DNA from 3 places in the Paenibacillus sp. G2S3 genome. Region 3 is predicted to be linked to each of the others. Evidence: riboswitches for the same ligand, from Rfam matches in the RefSeq annotation. Region 3 holds a riboswitch; each other region holds the start of a gene.
The links. A riboswitch is a leader RNA that binds a small molecule or an ion and turns the genes downstream of it on or off. The one in region 3 is predicted to bind cyclic di-AMP.

Region 1 (4,276 bases), 1.1 Mb from region 3:
TAAGTCTTATCTGCGTCCGCAGCTGTTAAACGGCGGCGGGCTGGTATCTCTGCATATTAAGGAGCTGGAGCAGACGCAGCGAACTACCTGTCTGATTTACCGTGACGATGGAAGCCTGAGCACAGCGGCTCGCAGCCTGGTACAGGTTACAGAAGAGATGTTTCTGACGGAACGAGAGAAGTAATCTCTGTTTCTCTTGTGCAACCTAGATTTAAAAAGCCCTCCGTCCCATGTAAGGACGGAGGGCTTAACTATTTATTCTTGGTTTACAACTTCCTCCTCAAATCGATCAATACTTTCATTAGAACCAATGAGTACCATAACGTCGCCCTCACTCAAATGATCATGCGCCGTTGGAGCAACTATAATTCCACTTTCCCGGTTCAGGGCAACAATACTGCAGCCATATTTCGCTCTTGTATTTAAATCCGACAAGCTTTTCCCGTTCATGCAGGAAGGCACGGTTAGCTCAACGATTTTATAATCCTTGGACAGTTCAATATAATCCAGCAAATTGGGCGTCACGAGCTGATGCGCCACCCGAATCCCCATATCCCGCTCCGGAAAAATAACCCGGTCTACGCCCAGCCTGGACAACGCACGACCATGAAGGATCGAGATCGCCTTGGCTACTACTTGCTTGACTCCAATCTCTTTTAACAATATCGCCGCCAGAATACTTCGTTCCATATTGTCACCAATCGCTACAATCCCACAGTCAAAGTTCCGTACGCCGAGCGAGCGCATAATCCCTTCATCTGTAGCATCAGCCACTACCGCATGCGTCAGATGATCGCTCATATCCTCCACGCGCTCCTCTTGGTGATCGATGCCGAGCACCTCGTAGCCCATTTCCATCAGCTCAAGCGCGAGACTTGAACCGAAGCGGCCTAAGCCGATTACTACAAATTGCTGTGCTTTCATTTCGGATTAACTCCTATCCAATAATTATTTTACCTTCTGGGTGCTTATACAATGGTTTACCCTGTTTTGGTCCAAGCGCATACACTAATGTTAATGGACCTAGCCGACCCGCAAACATCGTCAGACAAATCAGAATCTTGCCGATAACAGACAGTTCAGGTGTCAGCCCCATACTTAGTCCAACCGTAGCAAAGGCTGAGGTCGTCTCGAATAGTATTGCTAAGAAATTACTATCCTCTGTTGTGGACAGTAACATCGACACAGAGAGGACCAATAGTAAAGCCAGTAAAGTTAACGTCAACGCTTTATAGATACGCTCCTGAGCCAATCGATAACGGAACAGCACAACATCTTCACGCCCGCGTAGCATCGCGATTACTGCACCAATCATAAGGGTAAAGGTTGTAGTCTTGATCCCGCCACCTGTTGAACCCGGTGATGCACCAATAAACATAAGGATAACCATAAAGAACTGCGAGGCTTGCCGCAGCCCGGCAATATCCACCGTGTTGGCACCAGCGGTTCGGGGCGATACAGACTGAAAGAATGCCGATAATATTTTGCCGCCGAAATTCAGATTACCCAGTGTGCGCTGATTCGTAAATTCAAATATAAAAATGACCAAAGCGCCGATAAGAATAAGCCCTGCAGTGGTAGAGAGTACAACTTTGCTATGCAAAGATAATTTACGTTTGACACGAAACTCCACCAGATCCGACATGACAATAAAACCGATTCCGCCGGAGACAATCAGAAACATCACTACGATATTCACAAGCGGGTCATATACATAATCGGTTAAACTCCGGAAATCCCCGAAAATATCAAATCCAGCATTATTAAACATGGATACCGCATGAAATATCCCAAAATAAATGGCCTTGCCGAGCGGCATATCAAATGCCCAGCGTATGGACAGTAGCACCGCTGCACAGCCTTCGATGACCAAAGAATAAATAAGTACCCTCCGGATCAGTCGAACAATCCCCTCCATTGAGCCTTGGTTCATCGCTTCCTGTAGGATCAGTCTGTCCCGCAAGGAAATTTTACGTTTCATCATCATGGCAAATAAGGTCGCCATCGTCATAAACCCTAAGCCGCCGACCTGGATTAGCACCATAATCACGGTTTTCCCAAAAATGGTGAATGTCGTCCCGGTGTCCAGCACCACAAGTCCTGTCACGCAGGTTGCCGAAGTCGAAGTAAACAACGCATCAATAAAACTCAATGCATTCTGGCTAGTACTCGAAATGGGAAGCATAAGCAGCAAGGCGCCTATCAGAATAATCGATGCAAAACCGAGCACCATAATTTGAGGCGGAGAGAGCTTCAGAAACTTTGATTCAGAAACCCTGCGAAACTGTGAAGCCACTATGCTCACCCTCTTATCTAATTTAAAGAATTCCAACAAAAAAAGCACTGGAAAACCAATGCTACCCTTGGTCCCTGCAGTAAATTAGCCTACGAGGTTAGCTGACGGATTCGGACTGTGCAGGCTGCCCTATTCGTTCCTAGAACGAAATTCACCCCTGATGAATAAAGACACCGTTTACGGCGTATACTCATCTTTTCATTACTTCTTGTGGTTCCCCCGTTTTCACCTGAAATTCGGCTATATACAATTGCATACAAATTATATATGTTATTTCGATAAATCACAAAGACACTATTAATGGTGATTCAAATGAAAAATGCGGTTTGGAGAGGATGTACCAATAGGAGTGCCTTTTCTCATCACTTTTCCGTGTTTTCCCTGCAATTGCATCGATTTTCATGAAAAATGAAGAAATGATCACCTTAAATTCATGGTATATATTCAGTTACCTATTCTATAATATCTCTATTACCCATAAAAAGAATATACGATGATTTTTGTAACTATCATGGCACTAATACTATAATGGAACATAACATTGTCAGTTTACAAGGAGGCGTTACATGAATCCCGTTGGCCAGCCCTTACAGCAACGTGCCCTCTCCAAGAGGCTCATCATCTCGGGCATTATCGGTCTTATTCTATTTATTATGTTTCAGATTGCTCCCTCGGTGCTAAATAGCCCTGCCGGGGAAGATTCTACTGTCATCAGCAAGGCGGAAGCCCGCGACAAAGCGATATCATTCGCAGAACAAAAGCTAAACTACACCCATGCACCAAATGATCAGTGGAATGTACTGTACGAAACGGACTCTTCCTTTTATGGTTATATGTCCCGCGAGAAGCTTTTGGAGGACTATACAAAGAAGAAATTGGATCAACGATATCCTTTTGACATTTTCCGTGTAACACTTAGTCCTTCAGCGGAACAAGAGCCACTGATCTCCGTTGACCTCAATATGTATACTGGCGCAGTTGTCGCTTTCACACAAGGTGCAGAAGGATCAGGTGCCGGGTTACCAAGCACTGTATCCACCAGTGCAAAAGAAGAGGACAAGGGTACTGCCTTGTCTCTAGCACAAAAAGAAAATCTTGCCCGCCCTTGGCTTCAGGAATGGGATGTGAATCCCGCCAAGCTGCAAATTGAGTCGAATACGGGAAACTACGGGCTCGTGTATACAGATCGTTCCGTGCAGATCGGTGAATCCTTGCTACACTATTATTTCGATTTCGCTGGCGAACAGGTATCCAGCTTTAAAGCAGGATTCACTGCTCCAGCCTGGCATACCTCCTACGTGAAGGACCAGACCTCTCTCGCGGAAAAGCTTACTCTATTCGGCTACGGTCTGCCTACCTTAGCTTTAGGACTTCTGGCACTTATCTACAGCATACTTAGAAGAGAACATACCTCCTTTAAGCGTGGAATATTCCTAAGCTCGGCTTATTTTGTAATCATGATGATCAGCACCTATAATATGCTTCCTGAATCCTCAGGTGAAGGACTCGAGGCTCAGATAACTTCCGTCATTATGTTCATCATTTATGCCTTATATAGCCTTCTAATGTCCTCCCTGCTCTATTTTTCTTTAGTTGGAGGGGACGGCCTTTGGAAAAAAGAAGAAGGGATGAATCCGTGGCCCCGTGCCAAAGAGCCTGGCTATGGAAAATATGTACTGGATAGCATCCGGGCTGGATACGTCTGGGCATTCGTGCTGCTAGGGGTGCAGACCCTTATGTTCATCGTATTATCATTTACCTTGCAGAACTGGTCCACTACTGACGCTACTCAATCTCCTTACAACATGAGATATGCTTGGCTGCTGCCCATCGTTGCATGGCTCGCTGGTTTATCCGAGGAAGCTATTTATCGTTTTTTCGGAATTCCTATGTTGAAAAAAGTATTCCGTAGCACGTTCATTGCTTGCCTGATCACCACGCTGGTCTGGGCGTTTGGCCATACGCTGTATCCGATCTACC
Region 2 (4,276 bases), 2.5 Mb from region 3:
TGCCATTGCTTGGTTACTTTAAGGTGTGGAACTCCAAGCTTTTTCTCTTGTTTCCTACAGAAGGAACACTTAGATTGTTGAGTTCGGGCACCTCATCTTTGTCATTTGGCAATTACATGTATTCCATATCGATATTACTGCTTTGGAATGTAGTGATATACGTATGGGCAAAAAAGTCCTTCGTGCAACATGTAATGATGCGCATAGGTAAGGGAGGAGGCGGGAGATGAAGAAGTATCATACGCTTTTTATAAGCGATATCCGGCATGCTGGGTTGGATCCGGTGCTTATGGTCGGCATCTTTGCTCCTTTAGCGCTTCTAGTGGTCTCAAGGTTTGGATTTCCAATGATTGCCGATTGGCTGACGAATGGTTATGCTTTCGATTTATATAAATATAGTAGCTTTGCTGCGATTTTTTTAGGCGTGACCTTTCCTATGCTAACCGGTATGATGACAGGTCTTTTAATGCTTGATGAACGAGATGAGAATGTCATCTCTTATTATGCGGTTACGCCATTAATGCGCAGAGGATACATGGTGTATCGACTATTCCTTCCATCTGTACTCTGTACACTTCTTTCATCGCTATATTTTATAGTTTCCGGCTTATCTAGCTTTCAATTAGAGCATATATACATTCTTTTATTATTAGCCATTGAAGCACCTTGCTTTGCTCTATTTCTTGCTTCATTCGCTGCAAATAAGGTAGAGGGCTTAGCTTTATCCAAGATAGGTGGTTTGTTTATAGCAGGGCCAATCGTAGCTTATTTTGTTCCATCACCATGGCAATTTACCGGTGCGTGGATTCCTACGTATTGGCCTGCTAAGTTATTTTTTGTTATAAATGCGGCTAGTAGTTTTAGTGTGCTTGCATACTTTATGGTGGGGCTTTTATTTCATTTGAGTCTTCTGAGTATCATGGTCAGGATTTTTATTAAAAGAGTTGATTGAATTATTTACAGATCAGATCCGCAGACTTGTCTGATAACTCATTAACAGAAATAATGGCATCGTTCTTTTTCACAGGTGGGGTCCAATATTCCTCATTCCCAGGCAGGTCATCGAACCATTCTGCTTCCTTAGGGCAATCTAGAATCATAAACTTTCCGTATTCCTGATCTCTGGATTGATGGTATTTGAGATAGGCTTTTCCGTTATTAATTGCGAGAATTTCTATCTTTCCGGAGGTGTGTGACATGGATAAGCGTACTCTTTTGCCGAGTCCTGAGGTTCTGGCTTTGGCTTCTTCTACAATTTGATAGACCTGTTCAAGAGGCAATACAAAATCTCGATTTCCGGCAACTGGACGATTCACGAAAAAGTAGTAAGGGGTAACGCCAGCCCAAGAGAGTCGGTCTAGTAATTCTCCCAATATAACGGGATCATCGTTGATGCCTTTAAGGACTGGGGTCTGATTTACGACAATTGCCCCAGCGTTGTGGAGGGCTTTAAATGCTTTTTTGGCTTCAGGTGTGATTTCACGAGGATGATTGATATGCGCCATAACATAGATTCGCTTGTCTTCGGTAGAGTAAGTGCGAATCAGCTCCAGCAGTGCTTCGTCTTCAGAGATCCGCATCGGATTAAACACGGGAATCTTCGAGCCTAATCTGATAATCTTGACATGCTCAATGCTTCTCAATTTTTCAATAATGGATCTTAGCTTAGGTGTGGATAGAATTAAACTATCACCGCCGGTAAGAAGAACGTTGTTAATCTCAGGGTGGTTCGCAATATACTCCAGCCCCGGAGAGACATCAGACATGGCTTCCTTCACGTCATTTCGGAACAGTCGTTTACGGAAGCAGTAGCGGCAATAGGCTCCGCAGACCTCGGATACAATCAGTAATGCTATTGTTTGATACTTGTGCTGACAACCCGGTACAACATAATTGGTGTCTTCATCTGAGGCATCCCAGCGTCCATATTCCAGCAGTTCACCTTCGTTAGGGATAACCAGCTTACGAATGGGATCATCTGGATCGTCCCAGTTGATCAAAGACAGATAGTAGTCATTCACACGAAAAACAAATTTGTCGGTAATTTCTTTCTGATTCTCTTTTTCCAGCTCAGACAACATAGCGATTTTGTTAATATCCGTGAAGTATTTTACCTTTTGCACTTACATCTCTCCTTTGTCCCTTTGTGTGAGAAAAGAGGGAGCCTTAGTGTCAAAGGCCAATCTACTGCCAGCAGGGTCCAAAAAACACAAAAAGAGACCCTTAGCAAGGGTCTCTGGTTATGTAAATAACAGGAAAAGCAGACCCATCCACTGCTGACGAGGTTAGCTGACGGACTCGGGTAAGATGGTACCCTACATTCAAATGCTCAATGATTCGCCCCAATTAACTGGTTCCCCCGCTTTTCAACTGTAAAAGTTGGAAATTAAGCGTAGATAAAGTATACCCTATGAAGTTTTAAAAAGTCAAAAGAGAATCCTAGACCCAGCTTCAGGTGCTAGTGGAACTTCCTCCTAGCAGTTTAGGCAATAATGTTAGTAGCTTCTCCCGAGTTAATGCGTCACTAGAGTTCCATTTACTACCGTCGAGCAGATACACCTGTCCGTGACGTACTGCCGGGAGACTTCTCCAAAGTGAGCTGTCTAGAAGCTGCTCCATAGCGGCTCGAGAGTTTTGCTCTTCGGGGATGAGCATAAAGATATGATCTCCGGCGTAGGCAGGAAGCCGCACGGGATCAACTTCGGCGAATCCTAATCCTTCATCTAATATAGCTTGGATGTCCTCGGTCGGTTGTAGACCACACGGAGCATAAAGTGCACTGGAGAATCCGGACATTCCCATAGCATACAGATGATTTCCATGGTCATAGACCAAAGCAGAGGCGGTCTCTCCAGCTTGGAGACTAGTCCCGTAAAGCTGCTGCCACATGGCAGCGTTTTTGATTGTAAATGACTCTAGCCACGCTTCGGCTTCGTGTTGTTTACCGAGCCAACTACCGAGTATCCGCATTCGACTTTCGAGTGGTGCAAAGGAATCAAAGGTGACTGTCGGAGCGATGCTGGAAACAGCTCTGTAGGCTCTTTCATCACTATTGGCCATAATGATCAAATCTGGATTTAGTGAAGCGGTCAACTGCGGGTCCAGCGGAAAACCAACATTGGCGAGCTTCTTAAGCCGATGTTTATAGACGCTGTTCCGTGCGAACGCTTCATCTCCTCCGATGGGCTTCACGCCTAGCGCGAGAAGATCACCAAGTGTCTCCCCATGATAGACAATACGTCTCGCTCGCTCTGGAATCTCCACCTCATGGCCTGTCCAATCTTTTACAGTGAGCTTACGACCTCGCTGATGCGCATATTGTCCGGGGGTAACTCCGGTTTTTTGCCGAAAGCGGCGGCTGAAATAATATTCATCGGAAAAACCGACCAGTCGGGCAATTTCCCGCAGCGGTTCAGTCGACTCCAAGAGGAAGCGCTTGGAATGACTAATGCGCAGATCGGTCAGGTACTCAAGGGGCTTTTTGCCGGTAAGCTGTTGAAAGATCGGTGTATACTGCCAGAACGATATCCCCGCCAGCTCAGCCAACTGCTTCACGGTGATACTCTCTGTATAATGCTCCTCTATGAATTGTATAGTCATTTCTACGGATTCTGTGGGACTTGGCAGGTGCTTGGAAGGATAATTATGCTCAAAAAATAGCAGCATCAATTCTTGGAATTTCAATTGTCGCTTGAATTGCTGTACATCATCGGAGCTATTCTTGTTCATAAGTAGATCTTCCACAAGGCGGATTACTTTGGTAAACGGATGGACAATTAATTCGCGTCTGCCTGAAAGTAGTTCACCAGAATAACGTTCCGGCTGCACTTTTGTATAAATTGCTGTAAAAGTGATGAGATAATAATACATGGTCATTTCCTGATTGCTCGTACTATAGGAGATTCCGGGAGCTAGTAGATAACATTTATCTGAAATCAGCGTCACGCTCTGATCATCGAGGTTCAGGTGCCCGTTCCCCCCAGTAAAAACGAGAAGGGTATAGTCATGAGTTGTACGTGATACAGAGCTTGAATCGGCAGCTTGAAGTATCAGTTCGGCATCGATCAGCTGAAACAGCAGAGAGTGGAGCGGGGGGCAGGATAGTGAAGTTTGCAGCATAGTTCAGCCTCCGTCTTTTGGTGAGAATGATTATCAATGAATTTATTGTATATAAAACAAAGAAGCATATCAACAACTGTTGATATGCTTCTTGCAGTTTTCTATCAGCCGTGTGCTAAACACTCGAATCATGGAGGGTTATTTCATTTTTAATAGC
Region 3 (4,276 bases):
TAAGGATTGGATTCCTGAAGAAAGTCTGCTCACTTTGTGTGCGGCCTTGCTGCATGATTTGGGGCATGGTCCATTTTCTCATTCTATAGAAGAAGCTTTTGAAATGAATCATGAAGATTGGACTTGTCGTATTATTCTGGAGGACACAGAGATTACTGAGATCTTGCGTGATGTGGGGGAGGATTTTCCTCGTAAAGTAGCTTCGGTGATCTCTAAAACTTATGAGCATGAAATTGTTGTAAATTTGGTTTCCAGTCCGCTAGATGCTGATCGCATGGATTATTTGCTGCGTGATGCGTACTATACAGGTGTAAACTATGGAACGATCGACATTGATCGGATTTTGAGAATGCTACGTCCTTATAATGGTCGGGTTGTTGTAAAAGAATCAGGAATGCATGCCATTGAAGATTATTTGATGTCGCGTTATCAAATGTACTGGCAAGTCTATTTTCATCCGGTGACACGTAGCTCTGAGATTATTTTACGACAAATTTTCCGTAGAGCTAAGGAGCTTTTCCAAGAGGGGTATAATTTTAATTTCATGATTAATCCGCTGGAGGATTTGTTCCGTGGTGAGGTGACAGTGAAGCAATATTTAATGCTGGATGAAGCACTGGTTCAGACGGCTTTTATGCAATGGACGCTTGAGAAGGATGAGCTATTAAGCGATTTGTGTACGCGGTTTATTCATCGTAAACTGTATAAATACGTTGAGATGGAGAATCTCAATACAGATATGATTACTGAAATTCGCAGCAGTTTTGCGGCAGCGGGACTTCACCCAGAATATGACTTGGAGATTGATTTTCCGACAGATCTGCCCTATGATGTGTTCCGTCCGGGAGAAGCTTTTGATAATAACCAAATCCTTCTACTTGATCGGCATGATCATCTGCGGGAAATTTCAGAGGTGTCGGATATTGTACGCTCGATTAGCGGTATTCACCGTGGTAGACATCATCTTTATTTTCCTCAGGATAAGTTGAGAAATGCGCTTACACGATTGCCTGCTTCTATAGCAGAGATTTTTGCAAAATAATACAAGAAAATATGGGATTTATGACAAGAAGAACGGATAACGTGAAATTTATGCTGTCTTATATTTAAAAAAGAACAAGGAGTGAGGGTTAAAATGTTTCTGTTTGACACACATACGCATCTGGATGCACCTCAATTCGACGAGGATCGCGAAGAAGTAATTGCTCGTGCTGTTGAGGCAGGAGTTAGCAAGATGATTAATATCGGATTTAATCGGGAGACGATTCCTTCAACGATGAAGCTGGCGGAATCTTATGATTATATTTATGCAGCAGTGGGCTGGCATCCGCAGGACGCGATTGATATGAAAGAAGGAGATCTGGATTGGATCGCTTCTTTGTGCAGTCATAAAAAAGTGGTGGCTATCGGTGAAATTGGACTGGATTACTACTGGGATACTTCTCCCAAGGATGTGCAACACGAGGTTTTTCGCAAACAAATTGGACTAGCCCGTGAACTAAATATGCCGATTTGTATTCATGATCGTGATGCCCATGAAGATGTTGTACGGATCTTACGCGAGGAAAAGGCAAATGAGGTTGGAGGCGTGATGCACTCGTTCTCAGGAAGCTGGGAAACCGCTAAAATGTGCTTGAATCTTGGTTTTCATTTATCATTTGGAGGACCCATTACGTTCAAGAATGCAAGAGTGCCAAAAGAAGTGCTTGCTCAGACCCCACTAGACCGATTATTGATCGAAACGGATGCTCCATATTTGACTCCACACCCGTTCCGTGGGAAGCGAAATGAGAGCGCTCATGTGAAGCTGGTAGCAGAGGCGGCAGCTGAAATTAAAGGGTTAACATGGGAAGAATTGGCTAAAATAACGTATGCGAACGCACTGGAACGATTTGGGATTGACTGAAAACGGGAGTAAAACAGGTGAAAAATAGAGAATAGCCGATATATTAAACTTTTTTAATATAAAAACGGCTGAATATTACAATATTTTAACCATATTTTTGCTTAAACGTGGTTGAATCGTCCTTTACAACATGCATCAAAACAGGATATCATCTTTTCAGTGATGTGAGCTGTGTTATAGTGACAGCCATTGATTCATGGATCGTCTCGCTGAGTCTCCGTATGGAGAACGGGGGAACCAATATTGAACTGCCGCATGCCTGTATTTTAAATACGGCTTAGACGTGCCGCAGGACAGTATTTGATTTCTTCACGTGGTCTTTGGGGTGAATTTAAGGGCAACCGCCATGAGCGGGTGACCTGAAATAGGGCGTCTCTCTTTCGTCCGAACCCGACAGCTAACCCCGTAAGCGCAAGTAAGAGAGGCAACCTCGTGCACAAGCATTCTCTATTCTGACATTGGAGAAGCCACGAAAGAGTCCTCAGTTGAACTCTTTTTAGGCTTTTTTATTTTTGAATAAATAGAATGTTGCCCACATACTGTTATATAACAGGGGTGGGAGTAGCTGTGCCGAGCAGGCGATCCATGAGCAGGAGACGCTAAGTTAATACGTGCGTGTCCTGTGACAATCTCAAATAGTTTCGTCAAAGAAATTCAGTCCTCATGATATACAATTGACGACGAGGCTATGTAAGGAGGATGGAGAGAATGGGCGTATTCCAACCAGAGGTATCCCATGATTCGCAGTCATCCAGCAGGTCTTTCGCATTACGGTGGGAGCAAGTAAATACTCGCGTACTTTTACTTGCAGGCGTGATTTCAGTCGCTATCGCGCTACTTATTCTGCTGTACGTACATGGTCAAAGTAACAAACAATTATTTTTAGTAATAGACGGACAGACACAGACGCTTGAAACGCGAGAAGCGCTTCTTGGTGATGTGCTGGAGAAAGAGCAAATTTCGCTGCAGCCACATGATGAACTATCTTTAGGTCTGAGTGATGAAATAAAAGACGGTGACCGTGTCGTAATTAATCGTGCGCAGAAAATTAGCCTTACTGCGGACGGAGCAACAAAAACATTATATACGACCGAGGATACCATTGGTAAAGCAATTGACAAAATGGGTATCACGCTAGAAGGTCAGGATAAGATTTTCCCTTCGTTAGACACCACCATTTCTGCCAACATGGAGATTAAGATTGTTCGCATCAACAAACAGACCGTACAGCGAACAACTAACTTACCCTTCAGAGTCATCAAGACAGCAGATCCCTCCCTTACTGTGGGAACAGTTAGAGTGGCACAGGCAGGCAAACCAGGCGTCATGATTCAGCATATTGAAAAGATCTACCAAGACGGAGAACTGGCCTCTATGCGCATGATTGGTAAGGAAGTACAAACGGTAACGAAAGATAAGATTATTGCCGTTGGTACCAAAGCACTTCCTAAGCCGACTGTAGCTAAATCTACAACAACTTCCAAATCAAACACCACTACTAAAACGGCTAAGGTTAGCGCTAAGACTAATAACGTCACAAGCAAGGCTGGCGTAGACTTTGAGTACAAGAAGATGATTAAGAACGTCTCCATGACAGCTTATTCATCAGAAGAGCCAGGCATAGGTACCAAAACTGCTTCCGGAACACGCGTAACGGAAGGTCGTACGATTGCAGTAGACCCGAATGTAATTCCTATTGGCTGGTGGGTATATATCGAGGGGCTTGGATTCCGCCGAGCAGAAGATACTGGCGGTGCCATTAAAGGCAATAAAGTAGATGTCTATTACGATTCACTGAGCCATGTGCGTAATTTCGGCCGTAAATCACGTACCGTTTATGTGATTGGACCTGTGAAGCCGGAGTTAAACTAGTACTGAAGCTTTTGCAAATTATTCTTTGATAAGCTATAGTGATGATAACCGTTAAGGAACGCCAGATGATCATTTCGTTGATCGCAGAGCAACCGCTCATCACTTATACATTCTTTAACCAAAAGAAGAGGAGCGAAACCTCTTCTTTTTTGCTTTTTTTGGAAGGAGTCAAGAGATATGATTAAGGAATTAATTGTCGTTGAAGGTAAGAGTGATACCGTCGCTGTTAAACGCGCTGTAGAAGCAGATACGATCGAAACAGGGGGGTCGGCTGTAGACCGGACCGTAATTGCGAAGATCGCGCTTGCTATGGAACGTAGAGGAGTAATTATTCTTACTGACCCGGATCATGCGGGTGAGCGAATTCGTAAGATTGTGTCCGCAAAGGTGCCAGGCTGCAAGCACGCCTTCATTCCGGAGAAGGACGCAACTCGCAAGGGAGATATCGGTGTGGAGAATGCATCTCCAGAGGCGATTCGTCATGCGCTGCGGAATGTA

Region 1: linked by a shared signal. The riboswitch ahead of QNH28_RS24695 (TrkH family potassium uptake protein) and the one ahead of QNH28_RS00190 (resuscitation-promoting factor) in region 3 are both predicted to bind cyclic di-AMP.
Region 2: linked by a shared signal. The riboswitch ahead of QNH28_RS10895 (KamA family radical SAM protein) and the one ahead of QNH28_RS00190 (resuscitation-promoting factor) in region 3 are both predicted to bind cyclic di-AMP.

Annotation. Positions count from the first base shown of each region.
Region 1 is NZ_CP126095.1:5,616,251-5,620,526, forward strand. Features, by position in the region: gene QNH28_RS24685 (LysR family transcriptional regulator) at 1-184, shown strand, start outside; gene QNH28_RS24690 (potassium channel family protein) at 256-924, opposite strand; gene QNH28_RS24695 (TrkH family potassium uptake protein) at 938-2,233, opposite strand; cyclic di-AMP (ydaO/yuaA leader) riboswitch at 2,367-2,548, opposite strand; gene QNH28_RS24700 (CPBP family intramembrane glutamic endopeptidase) at 2,863-4,276, shown strand, end outside.
Region 2 is NZ_CP126095.1:2,545,864-2,550,139, forward strand. Features, by position in the region: gene QNH28_RS10885 (fluoroquinolone export ABC transporter permease subunit) at 1-230, shown strand, start outside; gene QNH28_RS10890 (hypothetical protein) at 227-952, shown strand; gene QNH28_RS10895 (KamA family radical SAM protein) at 954-2,123, opposite strand; cyclic di-AMP (ydaO/yuaA leader) riboswitch at 2,260-2,403, opposite strand; gene QNH28_RS10900 (ABC transporter substrate-binding protein) at 2,452-4,119, opposite strand; gene QNH28_RS10905 (ABC transporter substrate-binding protein) at 4,258-4,276, opposite strand, start outside.
Region 3 is NZ_CP126095.1:39,934-44,209, forward strand. Features, by position in the region: gene QNH28_RS00180 (HD domain-containing protein) at 1-1,042, shown strand, start outside; gene QNH28_RS00185 (TatD family hydrolase) at 1,136-1,906, shown strand; cyclic di-AMP (ydaO/yuaA leader) riboswitch at 2,104-2,333, shown strand; gene QNH28_RS00190 (resuscitation-promoting factor) at 2,615-3,778, shown strand; gene rnmV (ribonuclease M5) at 3,956-4,276, shown strand, end outside.